3 regions of the Bacillus sp. OTU2372 genome follow, and region 1 is predicted to be linked to each of the others. Evidence: riboswitches for the same ligand, from Rfam matches in the RefSeq annotation. Region 1 holds a riboswitch; each other region holds the start of a gene.
What was found. A riboswitch is a leader RNA that binds a small molecule or an ion and turns the genes downstream of it on or off. The one in region 1 is predicted to bind cobalamin.
Positions count from the first base shown of each region.

Region 2: linked by a shared signal. The riboswitch ahead of AAHB15_RS10350 (DUF4430 domain-containing protein) and the one ahead of AAHB15_RS24855 (ribonucleoside-diphosphate reductase subunit alpha) in region 1 are both predicted to bind cobalamin.
Region 3: linked by a shared signal. The riboswitch ahead of AAHB15_RS23185 ((2Fe-2S) ferredoxin domain-containing protein) and the one ahead of AAHB15_RS24855 (ribonucleoside-diphosphate reductase subunit alpha) in region 1 are both predicted to bind cobalamin.

Region 1 is NZ_JASATK010000024.1:32,947-40,928, forward strand. It holds gene guaC (GMP reductase) at 1-647, opposite strand, end outside; gene AAHB15_RS24845 (flavodoxin domain-containing protein) at 1,269-1,769, opposite strand; gene AAHB15_RS24850 (ribonucleotide-diphosphate reductase subunit beta) at 1,750-2,793, opposite strand; gene AAHB15_RS24855 (ribonucleoside-diphosphate reductase subunit alpha) at 2,818-5,094, opposite strand; cobalamin riboswitch at 5,444-5,624, opposite strand; gene metE (5-methyltetrahydropteroyltriglutamate--homocysteine S-methyltransferase) at 5,711-7,982, opposite strand, start outside.
Region 2 is NZ_JASATK010000004.1:184,734-192,715, forward strand. It holds gene AAHB15_RS10325 (transglycosylase domain-containing protein) at 1-15, shown strand, start outside; gene AAHB15_RS10330 (ECF transporter S component) at 51-743, opposite strand; gene AAHB15_RS10335 (ABC transporter ATP-binding protein) at 743-2,365, opposite strand; gene AAHB15_RS10340 (energy-coupling factor transporter transmembrane component T) at 2,347-3,225, opposite strand; gene AAHB15_RS10345 (DUF4430 domain-containing protein) at 3,244-4,071, opposite strand; gene AAHB15_RS10350 (DUF4430 domain-containing protein) at 4,121-5,944, opposite strand; cobalamin riboswitch at 6,076-6,263, opposite strand; gene ribH (6,7-dimethyl-8-ribityllumazine synthase) at 6,394-6,864, opposite strand; partial or broken gene ribB (3,4-dihydroxy-2-butanone-4-phosphate synthase) at 6,891-7,517, opposite strand; gene ribE (riboflavin synthase) at 7,548-7,982, opposite strand, start outside.
Region 3 is NZ_JASATK010000020.1:29,553-37,534, reverse strand. It holds gene cobJ (precorrin-3B C(17)-methyltransferase) at 1-647, opposite strand, end outside; gene AAHB15_RS23185 ((2Fe-2S) ferredoxin domain-containing protein) at 701-1,084, opposite strand; cobalamin riboswitch at 1,212-1,395, opposite strand; cobalamin riboswitch at 1,573-1,759, opposite strand; gene AAHB15_RS23180 (alpha/beta fold hydrolase) at 2,046-2,861, shown strand; gene AAHB15_RS23175 (phosphatase PAP2 family protein) at 2,837-3,340, shown strand; gene AAHB15_RS23170 (VCBS repeat-containing protein) at 3,842-4,777, opposite strand; gene AAHB15_RS23165 (molybdopterin-dependent oxidoreductase) at 5,145-5,735, opposite strand; gene AAHB15_RS23160 (hypothetical protein) at 5,949-6,191, shown strand; gene AAHB15_RS23155 (spore germination protein) at 6,313-7,911, shown strand; gene AAHB15_RS23150 (Ger(x)C family spore germination protein) at 7,908-7,982, shown strand, end outside.

The DNA of each region.
Region 1 (7,982 bases):
ATATCCCCATGGGTACGGATACCTCCATCGGCAATAATAGGCTTGCTTGCTGCTTTTGCACACCATCTAAGTGCAGCTAATTGCCAGCCGCCAGTACCAAACCCAGTTTTAATTTTAGTAATACAAACCTTACCTGGACCAATTCCCACTTTTGTGGCATCGGCACCGGCATGCTCCAATTCCCTAACGGCTTCAGGGGTTCCAACATTTCCTGCAATAACAAAGCTGCCTGGAAGGTGTTTCTTGATATACTGAATCATATTGATGACAGCATTAGAATGACCATGTGCAATATCAATTGTAATGTATTCTGGTGTAAGATTCTCTTCTGCTAATTCCTTTATAAAACGATACTCGTCTTCTTTGACGCCCACACTAATCGATGCATACAATCCTCGAGCTTGCATATCTTTCACAAAATCTAAACGTTTCTCAGGCTGAAAACGATGCATAATATAGAAGTAATTATTTTCCGCTAAATAGACTGCAATATTCTCATCTATAATTGTCTGCATATTTGCAGGCACAACAGGCAGCTTAAACGTACGACCGCCAAATGTAACCGTTGTATCACATTCAGTCCGGCTGTTTACAATAGATTTTGCTGGAACAAGTTGAATATCCTCATAGTCAAATACATTATCCATGTGTTTTCACTCCATAATTAGGTTTTGTACTAAGAAATAGTTCTTTGATTAAAAATAACTTGTCTAATAAATGTAGTTTCCCGAAAGTAGACAGTTTCATCCACTTCTTTAAGTTGAGTTTTAAATACTTTTTATCTTAAACACAAAATCGATTGTATAACACGAATATTAGTTTGTCAATTATTAAAAATGTTCGTCTTTTAGTCCAAAAGAATCCTTGCATCCTAAAAATCAAATATAATCTCCATAATCGAACATTTATGCTGATTATTCTAACTCTTTTAAAAAGAAGTATAACTGAAGTTTTGAAGGTTCCCTGCGTGAGATCTCCATTTTCCTTCTTATATCTTGTTTGAATAAATAAATAGGACCTTTCATTTGAAAGGTCGCTTTCTTTAAATCTTTATTCTAATGTTTTATTCATTAATTTTTCTATTTGCTCCTTGGGGCTCCAGCAATTAAATTTGTAGTTCGGCTTTGTTTCATAACCTAACCGGCTGCAATAATAGTTTATTCCTTCTGTTTTTTTCTCCGCTCTAAAATATTTGCATGTTGCACAGCAATGGAAATCTTTCATGGACACCAGCACCTTTACATCAGAAATATCATGGTGATTTCATCCTATTTTTGTTGTAGTTTATTCTTCAAATCCGATTTGTGAGCTAATTGATTTAACCTTTTTATGATCGAATCCGCAAAATTTTGACTGCGCTGAAAGTCCTGTATTTGCGGAAGCAGTTCAACCTTCAACGTGGCAGCAAGGTTTGTGTGAACGTATAACATATCCCGAAACAAATTGACGGCACCACAATAGTTCGGATAAAAGCTATCTCCGGTTCCGAAAACTGCTGTAACCAAGTCTTTATTGTCAAGTTCCTCTAAGGCTTGATAGAGTTTCCACATTTCTTTAGGAATTTCACCATCTCCCCAAGTATAGGTCCCAATCGCAATCGCATTATAGCTTCTTAAATAAGCAGGAGAAAAGTCTTCAACCCTATACATCATTACGTCGACCGAATGGCTGAGGAAGTTCCGATAAATTACTTCGGCTAATTCTTTCGTGTTTCCAGTAACAGACGAATAAACAATCGCAATCTTCATCTTATAATTCGTCAAACCCATTGGACTGTGAAACTTTTGAGTAGGTCCTTGATTTTTGCTCAAAGAAATCCGACTTCGTCTCATTCACCATGTCATCTCCAAAAACTTGAATCCATGGCATAGGGTTTATTTTTTCAGAATAAAGATTGTTTAATCCTAACTGTCTCAACCGTTTATTTGCAAGATATTCGACATACTCTTCAAATTCCTGTAAATCAATACCCTTTATATCAGCTAAAATGTAATGAGCCCATTCCTTCTCCAGCTCGACCGCCTCGTTAATGGTTTGATACACATAGTTGATATTCTCTTCTGTATGAAGAGCAGGATTTTCCGTTAAAAGAATGCGGATAAACTGGGCAATAAAGTAGGCATGCTGCATTTCATCACGCTGGATATAACTGATCATGGTACTGGTTTTCAGCATTTTTTGCTGACGAGCTAAATGATAGAAAAAAGCAAACCCTGCGTAAAAATAAATGCCTTCAAGATTAATGGAATTCACACATAATTGAAATAACGATTGTGGCGTCGGATTCTCTCTAAAATTCTCATACGCATCCAGAATCAATTGATTTCTCTTCCTAACAATCGGATCCATTTTGGCTTGATTGAAGCGCTCATTTTGTTCGCCAATTGGAACTAATGAGCTTAAGATATAGGAATAGGATTCATTATGGACCGCTTCTTGCTGTGAAATCACGGCAAAGATTGCTTTGAAGCTAGAGTCTGTTACATAATCCATGACCTGACTCATCGTCGGTGTTTGCAGGCTGTCAAGTGAAGCAAGCTGTGTATTTATTCGCAGGAAAACATCTTTTTCTGTTTCACTTAGGGAATCCCACTGTTTAATATCATCCTGCATATTAATTTCTTGCGCCTTCCAAAAATTTGCGAGCAGGGTTTGATACAAATCATACATTTTTGGATAAGCGATATCATTCCAATTCAACAAACCTGAAGACTTGCCATTGATAATTCCGGTTGACTTATTAGGATATTCCGGGTTTAATAGTTTTATTTTGGTTAATGGTGTATGAATCATTTTGTAAATACCTCCCTTTATTCACTAACTATGACATGCTTCGCATTCTTGGATTTCTGATTGAGATGTACTTCTTACATAATAGGTTGTTTTTAAACCTTGCTTCCAGGCTTCCATATGAAGATTCAATAATTCCTTCGCTTTAATGTCATGACGAACATAAAGATTAAAGCTAATCGATTGATCAATGTGCCTCTGACGGGCAGCATTTTGTCGAATACTCCATGTCTGATCCAAGACATGTCTCGACCGGCGATAATAGTTATAAGTGTTATGATCTAAATCGGGTGCGGTGACTTTAAATTTGAAATTCTTCTTTTCTTCCGCGTATTCTACTGCATACAATGGATCAATTCCATCTGTTGATCCGCCGATTTTTGCCGTGGATGAATTAGGAGCAATGGCCATCATCCACCCATTTCTTACTCCGAATTTGGAAACATCCTCTTTTAGCTGATTCCAACGTACACTTTTATAACCTTTTCGCTCAAAATAACGACCCGTTTGCCATTCCGACCCAGCGAACTTACTATAAAAGCCTTTTTCCTTTGCTAACAACATTGAGGCACGAATGGTATAGTAGGCAATCTCCTCATAAAGTCGGTCAGCAAATGAAACGGACTCATCTGATTCCCAGAAGATCCCCTCTAATGCAAGGAGATGGTGCCAGCCAAATGTACCCAAACCAATGGCACGATATTTTTTATTGGTCGCTTCTGCTTGTCCTACTGAAATGGTATTAAGATCAATGACGTTATCTAACATTCTTACCTGAATGGGAATTAACCGTTCTAAAACATCCACTGATTTAGGCAGATTAATAGAAGATAAATTACAAACTACAAAATCCCCAGGTTTGCGAACAATCACGATATTTCCATCTTCATCCTTATATTCCTTGACAATGGTTGTAGCAGACATATTTTGAGCAATCTCCGTACACAAATTGCTGCAAAAAATGGACGTACGTCCAATTCCTGCTATATGTTTGTTAGGATTTTGCCGGTTGACTTCATCTCGATAAAACATATATGGCGTCCCTGTTTCTAATTGAGAAATCATAATTCGCGCCATAATATCCATTGCTCGATACGTTTTCCTTGGGAGTAATGGATGTCTTACTGCTTCTTCGTATTTTTCGGTAAAGAACTTGTCATCCACTTCGTCATAAAAATCTTCTAAACCAAGTGGCGTTCCATCTTCATCCTTCCACCCCATAATTTGTTTGACTTGATGCGGACAAAAGGTATGCCATTCTCCATTGCTTCGGCCGTTTTCATCGACTTCTTCCAGTTTCTTCATAAATAAATCAGGGATGGAAACACCCGTGAAAATATCATGTGCTTTTCTTCTCTCGTCTCCATTGTTTGTTTTTAAATCCAAAAAGCCACTCATCATGTCTTTATGGAAAACATCTAAGTAAACGGCGATGGCTCCTTGTCTTTGTCCTAGCTGATCCACACTCACAGCCGTATCATTGATCAGCCTGATCCACGGGACGACCCCGGATGAATTACCTTTGAATTTTTTGATATCGGACCCTAAGGCACGGACTTTTCCAAGATAAATGCCAATACCGCCGCCATCTTTACTCAGACGGGCAATATCCCAATTATTCAAATAAATTCCGTCTAACGAATCGTCCACCGTATCAATAAAACAGGAGGAAAGCTGTCCAAAGCTTTTCCCGGCATTCGAGAGGGTCGGGGTGGCAACTGTCATATACAAATTGCTTAATGCCCAGTATGCTTCTTTTACATACGAGATCCTCTTATCCCTTGGTTCGTTTTTCATTAAAGTCATGGCGATGATCATGAATCGTTCTTGAGGTAATTCGTAAGTTTTACCTTCATAATCCTTTGCAAGGTATCGGTCTGCTAATAAAAATAATCCTATGTAATTAAACAAATCATCCTTGTTTGGATCTATTTCCATTCCCAAGGTTTCAATTTCTTCCTTGGTATAATCATTTAATAGATCTTGTGAGTAGATTCCTATTTTCGAAAGATAGGTAAGTAGTCTGTAAAAATCACCGTATTTTTCTGTTTGGTCATATCCTCTATGTTTGGCTGCTTTATGATATAAATCATTTAAAAATAGGTTTGCCGCAAGAAAGGTCCAGTTGGGATCTTCCATGGAGATTTGATTTAAGGAATAAAGCAATGATTGTTCGTATCGTGAAGATTCCTCTAGTTCGGCTATCTTTTGGACTAGCTGTGTTGTATCTAGTTTGTATTTTTCATTTGCCCTTTTGATGGCTTCTAAAACAGTATCCATTTCAGGATGATTTTTAACATTCATATGATTACCCCTTTTTTGTGACCGTCGCTCGCCGATATTGAAGAGTTCGGTCGTAATTATCTTTTTTTATGACCATTGGTACTCTTTTCACTAGTGTACGGGCACATTTATCTGCTTTTGTGACCGATTAGAACTTTTTATACGTCCCTCGGTAACAATTATCTTCCTTTGTGCCCCAATACCGCCTTTCGGCCAACCGCTCAGTCATTATTACTTGTTCTAACAACAGTAAAAAACCCATCTTCAGAGAAGATGGGTTTAATAAAACGTGGATTGATCTAGTAAAACAGCAACATCACTGTATTAGTCAGAATACCCCTCGTTCTATCTTCCCATTTCCCGAAGAAGATAACACGCTATAAAAATGGCAGGTCTCCTGACTTATGCTTCCACCCTACTCTAATCCCTTCCCGTCCAAAGACAGTGGATGCGATTATTTCGTCAGCAATTACAGTTGCGGGTACAGTACTGGATTTACACCAGATTCCCTATTAAGTCTATATATAGACACCATTTTCATTGGTTATTATCTATATTTAGTGTCTATATTTAAAAACAAACACTAAATATTGTATATCAACTAATATAGTATACTACTTACACTTTTACAAGTATTTTATTTTTTCACCACTAGTTTCTCTCTAACTTGCTCCGCAGCCTCAACCATTACTTCCAATGCAGCAACTGTCTCCTCTAGCCCGCGGGTTTTCAAGCCGCAGTCAGGATTAATCCAGAACACCTTTGGTTCAAGGACTTGGAGCGCACGCTCGATGTTTTTCGTTATTTCTTCAAGTGCAGGTACTCGAGGACTATGAATATCGTAAACTCCCAGACCAACACCTTTATCATAGGTATTCTCTTCAAACGCGGAAAGTAATTCACCATGACTTCTGGATGTCTCAATTGAAATGACATCCGCATCAAGAGCGTTAATCGCTTCGATGATATCCTCAAAATTCGCATAACACATATGGGTATGAATTTGGGTCTCATTTCGCACGGATGTGGTTGAAAGTTTAAAGGCATAAACCGCTGCATTCAAATAGCTGTCCCAGTTTTCACGCTTTAATGGCAGCCCTTCACGGAGAGCTGGTTCATCCACTTGAATCATGCTAATTCCATTTTCCTCTAGCAATTCTACTTCTTTTCGAAGTGCAAGGGCAATTTGATTTGCCACCTCAAAGCGCGGAATATCATCGCGGACAAACGACCAGTTTAGAATTGTAATTGGACCTGTCAACATCCCTTTTACAGGCTTTTCAGTTAACGACTGAGCATAGACAGTTTCCTTAACGGTCATTGGGTCTTGATAGGATACGTCTCCATAAATTAGCGGCGGCTTAACACAACGGGATCCATAAGACTGCACCCATCCGTATTTGGTAAATTGAAACCCGGCTAATTTTTCACCAAAGTATTCAACCATATCGGTTCGCTCAAATTCTCCATGAACAAACACATCTAGCCCAAGCTTTTCTTGAATCTCAATCCATTTTTTAATTTCTGCATTGATATATTTCTCATATTCCGCATCGGTTAACTCACCTTTACGCCACAGTTGACGCTGCTTCCGGACCTCCTGTGTTTGCGGGAAGCTCCCAATGGTTGTTGTCGGCAAAAGCGGTAATTGGAATGTGGTTTCCTGGATGGCTTGTCGAATGTTAAATGGTACTTCACGTTCAGCACGAACCGAAGCCAAGTTTTGAATGTCGTTTTGTACTTGTTGATTGTTTCGGAAAGTTGATTCATTTAATGCCTTAATCGCTTTTGTACTTGAAACGATTTCTTCTTGAATGGAATCTTTCCCTAGACGAAGCCCTTTTGTCAGAACAACCACTTCATGTAATTTTTCATCCGCAAAGGAAAGGGCATTTTTTAGCACCTCTTCAAGTGTATCTTCACTCTTCACTGTAACAGGAACATGTAATAAGCTTGATGATGGCTGTACAATGAGGCGATCCTTTGGAACGATCTCCGCGATCTCCGAGAGTAATGATAACTTCTCATCAAGATTGGTGCGCCAGATATTACGCCCATCGAGAATCCCCGCTGCAAGCACCTTATCTTCCGGGAATCCAAACTTCTTCAAGGAAGCCAAATTCTCACCGCGATCATGGATAAATTCCAACCCTATTCCCTGAACAGGTAGTGAAATTATCTTTTCGTAATAATCGATGCTATCAAAATAGGTTTGCAGCAAGATGTTTACGTTAGGTGCAGCTTCATGCAATTGCTGGTAGACGTCAGCAAATAGTTCTACCTCTTCCCTTGAGAGCGATGTCGTTAAAATAGGTTCATCGACTTGTACCCAATCAACTCCCTCTGCTTGCAGCTCACGCAAAATTTCAGCATATAATGGAATGAATTGATGAATGACTGTCTTTAAATTAGTGTACCCTTTTGATAATTTAACAAATGTAACCGGACCTATTATTACTGGCTTTCCTTTAATACCAAGTTTTTGCTTTGCCTCTTTATAAAATTGAAGCGGGCGGTTTTCAACAAGAGTCGGAACAGTTTGGTCCAGTTCCGGAACAATATAGTGATAGTTGGTGTTAAACCATTTTGTCATTTCTGCTGCTACAGCATCCTTTGTTCCTCTTGCGATTTCAAAATATGTTTCAAGTGAGACTTTACCACCCTTATAGTTAAACCGCTTTGGTAAAAGCCCGAACATTACTGCTGTATCAAGGACATGGTCATATAGGCTAAAGTCACCTACAGGAATCAAGTCGATTCCTTGGTCCTTTTGCTTTTGGAGGTGTTTCAGGCGAATCTCCTCCATTTGTTTTAAAAATGGCTCTTTTTCTAATTTTCCTGTCCAAAACTGTTCCAATGCCTTTTTCCACTCGCGTTTTTCTCCAATTCTTGGATACCCTAAATTCGAA
Region 2 (7,982 bases), on a different contig from region 1:
GTCCTTGGACAATAACCACTAAAAAAACTCCAGCTAAAACTGGAGTTTTTTTATTCTAGTAATCCATATTTCCGCTTAAACCTGGATAAAATCTTAATCCAAATCCCGCCAAAAACTACCAAGAAGAAAACATTGGAGATGGCATGAAAGGTATCAAAAGTGGCACTTCCAATCATATAAACGATAAACGCCTTCCAAGTTTGCGAGCCGCCGGACTGAATCAACGCGATAAATCCCCATAGGTTCATAATCCAGCCAAACAGGTAACCCCAGATAACCCCAAACACGATCTGACCCCATCTTCTTTTCATCAAGAGGGTATTTCTTAATAGACCAGCAGTCAATCCAACCAAACCCCATGCCACCATCTGCCAAGGTGTCCATGGCCCCTGCCCCATAATCATATTGGAAGCTAGAGCCGCAACTGCTCCGATCACAAAGCCGCTCTCAGCTCCAAACACATAACCGGACATCATAATCACAAAGGTCGTCGGCTGGACACTCGGAAGACTGGCAAATGGAATCCTGCCCACCGCCGCAATCGAAGCTAGGACGGCTAAAAGCACCAATTCACGAGGTTCTACCTTTCTAGTTTCAAACCGGAATAAAAAGAGAAACAAAGCTAAAAGAACTAGACCAAAGCTAAAGCCTAAATAGGAATCTTCCCAAATATAATTCAGCCCTAGTAAAACTAGCATCATAATGAAAAGAAAACTGGTAACTAAAGCCTTGTATTTGCGCATTACCGTGTGGCCTCCTCAAGCGTCATTGGGATTTCGCTATCCGATAACCCTCGAAACACCCTTTGCATCATCGTCGTATAAAAGAAGTTCCCTTTGAAAAACTTGTCTGGTATGTCCTCAGATGAAATCTTGCCTTGAAACATCATCCCGCATTTGCTTGCATATTGTGCCGCAAACTCGACATCGTGTGTGGACATCAGAATCGTCATCCCAGCTGCTTGAAGTGATAAGAGAATTTTAGCTAAATTATCTTTTGATATGGGGTCTAATCCCTTGGTAGGTTCATCCAATAACAGAATGTCCGGCTTCCGTATTAAAATACAAGCCAATGCCGCCTTTTGCAGTTCTCCCCCGCTAAGGTCATACGGATGGTTTGCCATTAAATGAGCTATCTCTAATTTGTCTAATAGCTCTTTTACTTCCTTATCACTTGTTATTTTCCACTGTTCCATCGTCATATTAAGCTCTTTTTGAACCGTATCCTGTATGAAAAAAAGCTTCGGACTTTGTGGTAAATAACCGATTTTACTTGCTAATTCGTTCTGTTTATATTTCCTTAAAGGTAAATCATCTAAAACTACTTTCCCATGATCAGGTTTGATCAAACCTGCAATCATCTTTAGGAGCGTAGATTTTCCCGAACCATTGCCTCCCAATAATGCATAAAATTCCCCTTGCATTAAGCTTAGCTCAAGCTCATTCAAGATAAACTCACTTTTTTTATTATATTGAAAAGAAATATTTTTTACGTTTATCCGTTCTCTTGTCTTCAAAGAGATTTTGTTTCCTTTTGAGAAAACAGGCTCAATTTTTTGGTTATGGACCCAGTCCCTTCCCTCTTTTACGGTTAAAGGAACCTGACCATGACCATCTAAGCTCAAGAATAATGCAGGTATTTTCGGCACATAAGTCTTAAAGTAGGTGTCCCAAAGCTCACGAAGCACCTCTTTTGGCTCTCCTGAAATCTTTACATGTCCTTTTTCCATCATGATGATTTGATCAGCCAACGTAAATACTTCTTCCAGCCGGTGTTCGGCTATGATGATCGTCATACCGAATTCTTCATTCAATCTCTTAAGCATATCAGTAAATTCCCTCGCACTCACTGGGTCAAGCTGAGCAGTGGGTTCATCTAATAATAAAATATTCGGCTGCATTAATAGTACAGACGCTAAATTTATTTGTTGTTTTTTCCCACCAGAAAGCTCTTCCGACTTCCGGGAAAGTATCGATTCTGTACCAAAAAAGTGAACCATTTCCGCAACCCGGTTTCTCATCTCATTCGTATTGAGACCAATATTCTCTAAACCAAAGACCATTTCATGTAAAACATCATCCGCCACAATTTGATTCTCCGGATCTTGAAAAACAAAGCCTACATCCTTAGTCAGCCCTTCCTTCTCTTGTACAAGCTGGCCATTTATCATAATTCTTCCTGACAGCGTTCCATGAGGCTGGATCTCTTTTTTTAATAACCGTAAAAGCGAGCTTTTTCCGGAACCTGATGCACCAAATAAAACAACAAATTGTCCTTTGTTGATGTTTAGGGACAGATTCCGAATGGCCGGTTCCTTAGAGTCCGGATATGTAAAGCTAACATTATTTAATTCGATAAGCGCCATCGGAATATTCCACCTGCTTCAACTAATATTGGAAAACTTAAAAACATCGAGTAACAAATGAGAACCAATGTATCCATCCTAGTTAAATGCCATGATTCCATAATCGGGTAAACCGTTAACACACCAAATCCTGAAAACCACCCACTTACTATTAAACTAAAAAGACTTAATAAATAAATAACTGCGATTACATCTGCTTGGTTTATTTTAAAATATTGATAAGAGGATCGAGTACCTTCGCCATATCCCCTGGCTTTCATAGAATCTGCCGTCTGAATTGCTTCTTCTAAAGAAAAGGTGAGTAACGTTTGAACATATAGCATACCAGTCTTTGCCCTTGACCTCCAGCTGCCATTACTAACGGATAAACCTTTACTTTTTTGAACCACTGAAATTTCTTCCAGCCTTCTTCGCATTAAAGGAATAAATCGGAGTGTCAGCATTAGAAGAACAGCAAATTGCGGTAATATTTTTGCAAATAAAAATAAAAGTTTGTTTGGTGTCATGATGACGTTATAAGAAACAAACAAGGCAATAATCCCAATAATTGAGAGTGCGTTCATTCCACCATATACGACTGCTTCTTCTGTGACACGGTGTTGGTTTATTTCAAATAATAAATGGCGTCCCCTCTCATTGAATAGGGGATTCATCATTAACATAAGAAGGAAGGTAATGATCATGAAGAATGACCATCGCCGTAAACCATTCAAGCGATCATGAAGTATATTTATAAAAACAATAACTGCCATAGAGATGACCAAAAAGAAAGGATGTACCATTAGAATCATCAATGAAACAGCCCCTGCATAAAAAAGAAAGGTAACAAGCGGATGAAATCGGTCAAACCGGGTTTTCATCGCTTGTTCCCCCAACTATTATTCAGTATAGTAGCATTCAATACGATCACCAGCTTTAACTTTTATGACCCCGACACTCTTGGTAATATTAGCACCATTATACTTAAACATCCAGCCGCTTTTAGCACCATAATCAAATTCATAGATGTTGTCAATTCCTTCGATATAGGTGGATGCACCGCTTCCTGATGAATCTACTATGATTCCTTTCGCTTTGGCTGCTGATTTCACCACATCAAAAATAGTATACCCATCTTGTATGTTTACCTTAGAAGCTCCAAGAATGGTCCCGCGATCTTTTGGCCCTACTATAGAAAATGTCACCGCTGCGACTGGCTTAGGTGCGGTGGCTGCCGGCTTAGGAACCGGAGTTGGAGCTGGAGCTGAAGTTGTTGTGTCAGGTGTCGTGCTAGTCGTTTTACTCGTTGTCGTACTTGTCGTTTTGGTCGAAGTAGAACCTGTAGTTTTTGTCGATGTCGTGCCTGTTGTTTTGTTGGCTGCCGTTCCTGTACTTTTATTAGTTGTTGAAGGCGTACTTGTTTCTGTCTTACTTGTAGTAGAGGTACTTTGCTCGGCAGCTTGTGAACTTTGTCCGGTCTCTGTTTTCTCAGCCGCCGGTTGTGGCTGCTTTGTTTCTGTTGAAGCAGCTGTAGTATTCGTTTGAGCTGCGGAAGATTGTTGTTTTGTTTCTTGCTCTGAATTATTTTCTGTTTTAGCCGTTACCTCAGTTGTTTTTGTTTCTTTTTTTGTTTCTTTCTGATCGGCTTCATTTGAACCACATCCAGCTAAGCTTACAATAATGAATAAAATAGATAAAAGGGATGTAATCTTAAAAAGTATATTCATGTCCTTCCTCCAATCAATCCCCTCTTGGAAGCCAAGAGGGGATTAGTTTTTAAGCGTTATGTTTTCTTTGTCTCATATAAATGTAACTACCTGAAATTAAAAGCAAGAGTCCAAGAGCCAAAAGGTTATACATGTTTGTGGCTGTATTTGGAAGTGCATGCCCTGTCTGTGTATTTGTCTTTGTCTCCACTACAGCTGTTGCCGGTTGTGTTGTTTTAGTAGTGCTGACAACAGGTGTTTCTGTAGCAGGTGTTTCTGCAGCAGGAGTATCCGCTGTTAGAGTAAAATGATATAAAGAACCTTTACTTAAAGTAAACATCTGGTAGGCAACTAATGCTTGAATCCCTTGAGACGTAGTAAATGGATCACTCTCATCTCCGCCTTGCCAGTCAAAACCGCCATCTTTATTTTGGAAAGAAAGCAGATATTGAACAAGACCGCTATTGTCTTTTGAAAAATCTCCGCTGTTTGCATCGATTCCAAGAGCTGATAATGCGATCATCACTTGGGCTGCAGTTGAGCTATTATCGATTTTGGAAGCCTTGTACTGAGTAGATAGATACTCGACGGCTGCCTTAACCTTTTCCTTTACACCGACTTGATCCTTAAATGGCGCAAGTGCGGTTAAAATCATTGCTGTCGTATCAATATCACTTGTAGTGCTTTCGTCCCATGCCCAGCCGCCATCACTGTTTTGTCGTTCTGTCAAATAACTGATGAGTTTGGCTTTTGTCCATTGGGCCGTAGATGGTATTGTGAAATTGGCACTGTCTAGAGCTACTAGGGCATATGCAACCCCATTTAAACCTTGTTTTGTCACATTTCCATTATAAATTGCTTCTATTAAATTATAACCTTCTACATTTGTCGGATTGCCGCCTGCAGCTAAAATCCCTAAAGCATATCGTTCTGTATCTGTAATTCTTGAAAACTTTCCTTGTTTTTCTTTTACAATGGCTTTTACATCAGAAAGGTAGTTTTTAGGAATTTCTTTTCCTGCTTGTTTCAAGGCAATTACCTGCCATTCACCAACTTCGTTTTTTAGTACGTAAGCACTTGAAGTGTTCACAGCTGTTTGCAAATCTTGAGCTGTAACTGTTCCAGTAGTTGGTGTTGTTGGAGTTGACGGTGTTGTTGGTGTTGTCTCACCATTACCTCCATCTCCTGGTGCTGGTTCAAAGGATTCAAGTTGAAAACTTAACTGGTTACCATTTTGCAGCTGATAGCCCTCTGCACCAAGTGTTGCCATTTTCCCATCCACATAAAATGCCCAGTAGTTAGATCCTTCCGCTTTAATTCCTTTAAGAGAGGTAATCATCTTTCCATAGTTTGTTTCTTCAAACCCAACCTGATCAGAACCCAAGGCTGTTTGTAAAAGCTGAAAGGCATTTGGACTTCCGATTACTTCAATGGATGAAAGTTCAGCAACTGTATTCTTTTTATCATCAACAACTTTCAGTGAAACAGTGGATAGTGGTGGTTTCGTAAAATCGGTTAGTCGGTATGTTATTTTGTCACCATTTTGAAGGACATAAGAATCGGGTCCCATTTGTGCTGAGATTCCATTAATAAAGAACGCCCAAAATTGGTTTTCCCCCGCTTTTACTCCATTAATACCTGTGAGCATTGGCCCGTAACTGGTATCCGTATATTCGAGATTATCTTTACCAACCGCATCGATCAATGCTTCGGTAGCCGTTTCTTTCTCAGCCAATTGGAGTGTCTTTTCTGGAACTACCGGTGTGGAGTCTAGTCCAAGGACTGTAACAGTACCTTGTTTTGCCTCTGCTGCCAATACTGGTGTTTGCAAGCCGTATGTCAGTACCATCAAAACTAACAGCATAGACATCCAAAGATTCTTTCTATTTAGCATTCTACTTGCATTCCTTTCATTATAAAAATAGACATAAAAAAATCCCCCTATTAAGGAGGAGGAGTGTATGTACGTTAAGCGGAAACAAATAAAGACGTTCCTATTCTTAACACTCTCCTATCCGCGTAGACTTTTGGTGTTCAAAACAGGCAGGTTTCCTGGCTCATGGTCATTGCTTCCTATGCCTTCCCATCTTTCGACAGTGGCATCTATAGGTTACTCCCATATACAGTGGCGGGACCGCGTTGGCATTCAACCAACTTCCCTATTAAGCTTAGAGTCTAGTAAAGACTTAAGCACCTGTTTACCGTGCTATTTTTTTATGATATGACCATTATATAGATAATTGGTTTGGTTTGTATATACCTTATATGAAAAACAATGATAATTCAGAATAAAAACAGGCGTTAGATTTGCCTGTTTTTACTCTGTTGCTAAAGCTAAACATTTTATTGTTCGATATTTCGGATCAAGTTCGCCATTTCAATCGCAGACGTTGCTGAATCCCAGCCCTTATTACCTGCCTTTGTTCCAGCACGCTCAATCGCCTGCTCGATTGAATCTGTTGTAAGAACTCCGAAAATGACTGGAATTCCACTCGCTAATGCAGTGGCATTAATCCCTTTAGCCGCTTCGTTACATACATAATCAAAGTGTGGTGTTGCACCGCGGATAACTGTTCCTAGTGTAATTACAGCATCATATTTTTTACTGAATGCCATTTTTTGGGCAATTAGCGGCAGTTCAAACGCACCTGGGACCCAGGCAATATCCACGTCAGATTCGCTTACACCATGACGTTTTAAGGCATCTTTTGCACCGTCTAATAATTTACCTGTAATAAATTCATTAAATCTTCCTACAACAATCCCTACTTTTAACCCACTACCTACTAAATTACCTTCGAAAATATTCGACATGATGATTCCTCCAATATAATTTTTTAATCAGCCTTGGTTTTTAAAGGACTTTCTTTTTTGCTTATATACTCAATCAATGCTTTGATGGTAATCATTTTTATGTTCAAATGATCAGCTATTTCTCTAAGCTGTGGTACACGGGCCATGGTGCCATCTTCATTCATAATTTCACAAATAACCCCGGCCGGTTTAGCACCGCATAATTTCGCAAGATCTACTGCAGCTTCTGTGTGCCCGTTTCTCTGCAAAACGCCGCCTTTTTTCGCGATAAGCGGGAACATATGCCCCGGCCGTTTAAAATCTTCCGGTTTTGCTTCTGGATCCAGTAAACTTAATACAGTTGCAGACCGTTCATAAGCAGAGATTCCTGTCGTCGAAAACTTATGGTCAATACTTACTGTAAAAGCCGTCCCATGATAATCTGTGTTGTGAGCGACCATTGGCGTTAAGTCTAGTTTCTCAGCTAATTCTTCCACGATCGGAACACAAACTAGTCCTCTCCCATGAGTAACCATCAAGTTAATGACCTCAGGTGTTGTTTTTTCCGCTAAGGCGATAAAATCCCCTTCATTCTCCCTGTCTTCATCATCACAAGCTATAATAACCTTGCCAGCTTTTAAATCGGAAAGGGCTTCCTCAATTGAATCAAACATGTGATCACTCCTTTTTCATCATTTTAATGCTTAATAAAAGCCGTTTTCTTCTAAAAAACTTTGGCTGATTCCCGATTTTTTCTTTTGAGGCGTATCATTGCCAGTATTTTTTATAAAATGGCTGATATATTTGCCAATCATATCGCATTCCAGATTGACGATATCGCCTGGACCCTTTAGACCTATAACTGTTTCTGACAGGGTATGAGGGATAAGTGAGAGTGTAAAACTACTTTCCGAAACATCAAATACAGTTAAACTTGTCCCGTCGACCGCAACAGAGCCTCTAGCAATAACAAATCTTAAAACTTCAGGATCTGCCTCTATTTCGTAATAAACTGCATTTTCTAAGGCTTGTTTTCTTTTAATAACCCCGGTTCCATCAGCATGTCCGGAGACAAAATGCCCGCCAAATCTGCCGCCTGCAGCCATTGCACGTTCCAAATTAATCTTTGTCCCACTTTT
Region 3 (7,982 bases), on a different contig from region 1:
AGCATCTCTTGTAAATTGGTTAAGACGATTTTTTGACTATCACGGAAAGCACTCTTTACCAATCCTACAGGGGTGTCTGGCGAGCGATATTTAAGTAGAATTTTTTGTGCTTCCATAATCTGCCTTGTCCTTCTCCCGCTTTTTGGATTGTATAAGGCAATCACAAAATCAGCTTGAGCGGCCGCTTCGATTCGTTTTTCGATCAAGCTCCAAGGTGTCAAATGGTCACTTAAGCTGATCGTACATGCATCATGCATGACCGGCGCGCCTAATAAAGCAGCACAGGAGTTGATGGCGGAAATGCCAGGGACCACCTCCACTTCTACACCTGAGTCTTTTTTCCAGCCTTTTTCGATTAGCACTTCGTAAACCAGTCCTGCCATTCCATATACACCGGCATCACCGCTCGAAATGACCGCTACCGTGTAACCGAGCTCAGCCTGTTTCACAGCCTCCTGGGCACGGCTTACTTCTTCTGTCATTCCTGTGCTGATGATTTGCTTTCCAGTTATTAATCCCTTGATTAAATCAACATAGGTTTTGTAGCCGATGATGATATCACTTTCTTGGATGGCTTCTTTTGCCCGTCCGGTAATATGTTTTTCATCACCAGGGCCAAAACCAATCACCAATAATTTTCCTTTCACACTATTACGCCACCTTCCAAAATTTCAAACTTGAATCCAGCTACTATCCGCTGTTACATCTTTTCTTTAACCGCTTTTTGTACTCCTTCGATGCATTCCGAGCCTTCTGGCTGTATGAATCCTGCTTCGGAATATTGATAGATCGCATGCTCCTGAAGGCAATGACCTTCCGCCAGATGACGCTTTACAATTGTAGTTCCCACTTCCGGGGTTACGTTTTTATACCAAGTCCCTGACGGATAGACGATGGCAACGGGTGCATCCTTACATCTCCCATTGCATCTTGTTCTTGTTGTATGTATGAGTGAATCTAAGTTTAAATTGGTGATTTCGTTCCGAATCGCTTGTGTCGCTTCCTCCCCACCCTTTCTCATACAGCTGCTGCCGTTGCAAATGAAAACATGGTGTTTCGTCCCTTGTAAATTCCAAGTAGTCATGTCACACTCTCCTTTTCGTTTTTTACGTAAAAAAAGCACCCCTATGGACATAGGGGTGCAGAATATATACACACAAAAAATAGCGATATATGTTCAGCACTTCTACCTATGTTCCCGTAGGTTGATTGAAGCTTTTTAGGTATAGGCAGGTCTCCTGACTTAGGTTCATCATTCCATTGCGTCTTCCCGAATTCCTTCAGTGACATTTGCAATGAACTCCCCATACAGTGGCGGGTACCGTGACGGATTTAAACCGTACTTCCCAAATTATGCACATATTTTTAATGCGCACCTATCCTAATGTATTCAATTGTTAAAAAGGCTTGTTTCTTCTAAAGCTAAACTATGAGAATTAAAAATGATTTAGAATCATCAAAACGAAAAAATCCGTTCAACATTAGTTGAACGGATAAAACGTCAGCACAAAGAAAGTTAATAAACAATCCTTTTTGTCCAGACGTTCCATCTTCTCAACCCCCGAAGAAATCGAAACTTTAAAAGCTAAGACAGGTCTCCTGACTTGTGTATCTTCCTACTTTAGACCCTTCCCGTATCGTCCGTAAATACGTCTCAGTGGTTTGTCTATTTCGTCCACACTCACAGTTGCGGGGACAGTTCTGGTATTGCACCAGATTCCCTATTAAGCCCTAAGGCATCTTAACTAATTGTTAACAAAATCATATGTAATTTTAAGAGATAATAATTATACTAGTCTAACAAATAGAATATATCAAGTGCTTTTTTAATTCCCTTATTTTATAATCCATGTTGTTTACCTCCGAGGATCGATCTTGTCTGGCTTTTTTTAATAAGAATATTATTATACCTATTAAAAATGATGACACAATTTTAAAGTTCTAAAAAAGCTAGGGAGACCAAACGCCTTTTTTGTATGATTCAACAAAATGAACCAAATAATAAATGAAAGCAAATCAAGGTATTATTAATTTGAGGTGATATCATGCCAGTCCTCGAAGTTGATGAGAGTACCCTTTACTACACTGTTAAAGGTAAAGGGATTCCAATCATATTTATTCATCCGCCCGTTCTAACTTCAATAAATTTCATATACCAGTTAGAAGAACTATCTCGTTATTTTCAGGTTATCACCTTTGATATACGAGGACATGGAAGGAGTCCTTTTTCAAGAAAACCTGTTACTTATCCACTAATCGTTGAGGATATAAAAAAACTAATGGACCATTTAGAAATTAAGCAGGCCTTTTTATGTGGATATTCAGCAGGGGCATCCATCCTATTGGAATTTTTGTTATCAACATCAAAAGGGCGTGCTCTAGGTGGAATCATTATTAGTGGAATGCCTGAGGTAAGTGACTGGCGTCTAAAAAACAGAATACGCCTTGCTAAAAACCTGGCAAAGATTGGGGCATTGCCTACTTTAGCTCGGTCAGTATCCAATAGCAATTCAAATACAAAAGAGTTGTTCGACAAGATGTTTCTAGAAGCTAAAAAAGGTGATGTTAGAAACATCTCGCAATACTATGATTACATTTTGAACTATAACATTTCCGATCAACTAGAGAACATTACTATGCCAATTTCCCTCATTTATGGTGGAAAAGATAAAACATTTTATCATTATGCACAACAACTACATACGAAACTCCCTCAAAATGAAATAACCTTTGTTGAAGGCATTAAACATCAAGTCCCAACAAAAGCAGCAAGTAAATTGAATCAAGTTATTTATCAATTTATCCAAAACCTTCCAGAAAACAGAGGTGAATACGATTGGATGTTAAACTATTTCATTTAATAAATTTGCTTTCCGGACGTCATTTAATAATAGATAAATTAATGATACTTATTTCCAAAAAGATGAAATTTGTTTTCTTTATTATTTTATTGATTTTGCTTTTTAAAAAAAGGAATGTAACTATTGAAGCAGTAGTGTCTATCATGATTTCGTTATTCTTGCATTTTATAATTAAGCTATTTTATTTTAAGCCCCGCCCATTTTTCAAAGGGAGAGTAGGTATACTTACCCCTTCTAAATTTGATTCGTCCTTTCCAAGTAAACATACTCTACTAACTTTCGCCGTTTCAACAATAGTCCAGTTTAATCAACGCATCCTTGGATCTATTATGTTGGGGTTATCTTTTTTAACGGGATTGTCACGAATTTGGCTAGGACATCATTATCCTTCTGACATTGCAGGAAGTGCTGTATTAGGCTCTTTTACAAGTGCGATTATTCATAAATTACTCAAAGGAAATGGCAATGAAAGCACTTAAGAAAATTGCACTGACTATGAGGTATTATGATTTTTCATTGAAAAATGTTGACAAACGATTAGCTGGTTTAGTTCAATAAAAAAAGTTGATTGCCTTTTGTATTAGTAATCACCTCCTGTCTTTTCTATTCAATAAAGTCTATTTTATTTTGCCGACACCATTCAATCGCAATTTGTTTAAAAAACTCGTCTCGGTATGAATACCATTAGTCTTCCATTCCACAATCTATAATTTTGTCCATAAATCTTCTAAAGGCACCCTTTCCCTTAATTGCCCTGGATAAGGTTTCCTCTTTTCGTTGATCTCATACAGTTAGGCAAAAGTTTCCCATTATCTGAAATTCATTTACATCCTATTTAGTAGGTAAATCTATATAACTTTCAAAGTTTTCAACTACATCGATACCACCCTAGCTAATTTTGGATTAACAATTATTCCATTAGGCCTCTTATGTTACGTAAAAAAATTTTGGTTCATTTCTTTTATTAAAAGATCCCATTGTTACATCTCCCCACCAAAGGTGGCCACCGTTTGTCTGTCAAGACCAAACTCATCATGGCCATTCCATTTGAATACAGTTTGTACATATCCCAGACTGTCCGCATTATACCTGCCAGCTATCCTTTGATATGCTTCGAGTTCATAGATATCGTCCCTGTTAAAATCAATCGGGTATAAACCAGACAAAGGATTCACCCACCCATTAATAGGAGCCTTTAAAATTCCTTGGGGGTTATAGATTTCCGATAAATATTCTTTCCCCTTATAAGTAAGGTCAAGAATATACTTTTCTCTGAGATGATAACTGATTACCTTTGCTTTGTATTGATTTTCATATGTCACATCGTACTTATAGGAATCATTGAATGCATCTGAATCAAAAATCTGCCTTATTTGACCGTTCATATTAGAAAAGATATACGCATAAATTGTGCCGGCACTTCCTCCGGTATCGATGACCACTAAAATATCATCGCCTTTTTTGCCTGTAAAATTCCCCAGAAACAGGGTTGGATTGTATCCAGAGTTATTTATAAAATGGATGTATTCATAATGATGTGTTCTCCCATTTTGGATTACCAAAGTGATATCTTTCCAAAATGGACTATCAGGGGTTTTATTGGCAGTAAGAAAGACATTATCCTTTATCCCATCTCCGTCAATATCACCCCTTTTTACTGTTACGATGGATGGACTATTAGTATTTATCTGTCTTGAATCAGCAGATTGCAGTCCCGCCCGTATTTCAAAAAGTTTATGCTTTGAAGGATAAGGATTGGGAAAAGACAAAGCCAGATCAATTGTTTGCAGTGCTTCATTTGTTAATCCAGCTCTTGCTTGCGTTTTAGCCAAACAGTACCAATAATAGGGATGATTCGTCTCACGTATTTTTGTGTAATAGTGTTGGAGCTCTTTATTAAAATCATTGGTGTCCATCTGCAACCCACCTGTCTTATTATTCTCCATATAGATTTATGTACGAATCCACAGGAGCATTCCAAGGTCCGTTTTCCATGAGTTAAAGTCTCGTAGGTTCCATCTTTTTCCCATAAAAAAAGCAGGTAAATGAACTATTATCAGCCATTACCTGCTTTTTTCGTGAAGTCCCTCTAGAGAGGATGTTATTTAGTTTCTTTAGATGGATTGGAATCAAAACTCTAACTACATAGTTTCATAGTTTGTATAGAAGAGTAACAGCTAACTAATTTTAAAAAACTAGTGCGTTAATCCAGGAAGGATTAACGCATCTAATACAAACTTAAATTATACTACGGGGATAAGGAGTATTTTAGGTGATTTGGTGCTAACGGTACCGTTCTTCTTTAAATGGATTGGCTGTCATCGAATAGCCAAACTCTTCCCAAAAACCTGCCTCATCTTCCTTCATAAACTCAATCCCTGACACCCATTTGGAGCCTTTCCAAAGATAAAATGTTTCTGGCGGAATAAACCTTAGTGGATAACCATGTTTGGGTTCAATATCCTGCCAATCATGGTGTTGATCCTTCCAACGGTAGACAAACAAAGAATCGTCCCCTAGTAAAGGCTCGAGCGGCAAGTTGGCAGAATAACCAAATCTATCCCCATTATAGTAACCGTAAATTTTAATGTATTTAACCTCTTCATCGATTTCTACAAATTTTAATAACTCTCTAAGGGCAATGCCTTCAAAAGTGGTATCAAACTTAGACCAGGTTGTAACACAATGCATGTTAACGGTTGAGATGGTCTTTGGAAGCCCCATGATTTCTTTATATGATAAGACCTTTTCTTCCTTTACCTCACCAAAAAGCCTGAAATTCCAATAGGTCTTATTAAACACGGGGATATCCCCTTTGTGCAGTATGGGCCATTTTTCTGTTTCAAATTGGCCGGGTGGAAGCTGCTTTTCCATCATACACCATCCTTTTTTCCTCATTAAATCACAGTGTTTCGTATAGTATACTACAAAATAAATCAAGAAAACCAAGTTAGTGTCCTGCGCTAGATCAAATGAAAAAGGGTTCCGTCTCCACTTGAAGACAGTACCCTTTTCACTTTCAATCCTTAAAATTCTCTGTTGTTGCCTAAGTTCGTAGTTGATTCAAAGAAGTGTCCGGAGTATTGTATGGAACATTTGATCTTATGGTTCCGTCTGTATCGTTTTGGTTTACACTGGTATCAACTCGTTGTCCTTCTCCTAGTCGGTTTTGTCGGCATTCCGCCACAACAAGGAATTTACCCTCTTTTACATAACCTTGGTAACGGTCAGCCTCTTCTTCAGGAATTCCTAATCCATATCGTCCTCTTTATAATTTCCTCTAACTATCAAAACTATCTGTCTAATGTGATTGATAAATTGCAACGCTAATTTATTTTGCTTCGTTATAGGTAATTTCTTAAACGGTTCAAGTGTGGCAAAAGGAATGATTTCTATCCGTTTACAAATAATAACAGAATCGAATTCATTAAAAACTGAAAGAGGAAACTAAATGCGAAGTTTATTTCAATCATTAAAGAAAATCATTCCTCAAAATCTATCCTCTAAACCCAATAAACAGGTTGTTACTACTGACGAATATATTGATAAACACTTGGCAGAAAACCTTTCTTTATTAAAAAATATTTTTAGAAAAACGGATGATATCCTATATAGAGAGTTTGAGTTTTTGAACCAAAAGACGTATAAGGTTTTCATTTGTTATTTAGATGGATTAGTGAATGATGATTATATAAATTTACATATTTTAAAGCCGTTAATGGAACCCAATTTTTCAACTCAACACTTTGATCAAAGCAGTTTACTTACCATTACAAAAAATAGGATTCTTCACACGGCAGATATCCAAGAGCTAAAAAAGATAGATCAAGTTATTGACAGTGTTTTAACCGGAAAAACCGTTCTTTTTATAGATGGATTTGATTCGGCACTCGCCATGAGTACACAAGGTTTTGAAACAAGGAATGTAACCGAGCCAGATACTGAATCAAGTGTACGAGGATCTCGCGAAGGTTTTAATGAAGTGTTAAAGGTCAATACTGCGTTAATTCGCAGAAAAATTAACAACCCCCGATTAAAGTTTGAAAATATAAAGCTTGGCAAACAAACCAAAACGAATATTCGTATGGGCTACATCGAAGGGATTGCCAATGAAAAGGTTGTGGAAGAGGTACGTACTCGGCTGCAGCATATCAATGTGGATTCCATATTGGAATCAGGATATGTGGAACAATTTATCGAAGACAGCCCTTTTTCGATTTTTCCAACTGTTGGAAATAGCGAGAAACCTGATAAAGTTGCTTCAAAATTGCTGGAAGGAAGAGTGGCAATACTCTGTGATGGTACACCATTTGTCTTGACCGTTCCCTTTCTATTTGTAGAGGGATTACAAGTCGGAGAGGATTACTACTCCCGGCCTTATTTATCCTCCTTAATTCGATTACTAAGATTATTAGCTCTATTCATTGCTGTTGCGGCCACGCCCTTTTATATCGCCCTTACCACCTATCATCAAGAGATGGTTCCGTCACTCTTGCTGGCAACAATGGCTGCTGGGGAAGAGCGTGTCCCTTTCCCTATCTTTATTGAAACATTGTTAATGGAAATCGTCTTTCAACTTCTGAGAGAGGCAGGAGTAAGGATGCCCAGGCCTGTGGGTTCTGCGATCAGCATTGTTGGTGCCTTAGTCATTGGAGAAGGAGCCGTTCAAGCAGGTTTGGTCAGCTCGGCTATGGTGATCGGTATTGCCATTACAGGGATTGCCGGGTTTGTGGTATCTGCATTTAATGATGCGATTATTTTATCGAGAATTCTTTTGCTGATATTAGCGGGTGCGTTGGGTTTATATGGAATATTAATGGGTTTTATGATGATCCTGGGCCATTTATGTTCTCTCAGGTCTTTTGGCACCCCCTATTTAACACCACAAGCGCCTATTATTTGGAGTGAATGGAAGGATTCGATTATTCGCCTGCCCATTTGGCTTTTTAATTCTCGGCCGCAATCCATCACTCAGGAAAATTCTAAAAGATCAGGATTTGGCAACAAACCTAGTATTCCCAATAAGGATGAAAGAGAGGGTCAGTCGTGAAAAAGGCGGTTATCTGTTGTACTTGCTTATTGCTATTGACAGGTTGCTGGGACCGGACTGAATTAAAGCAG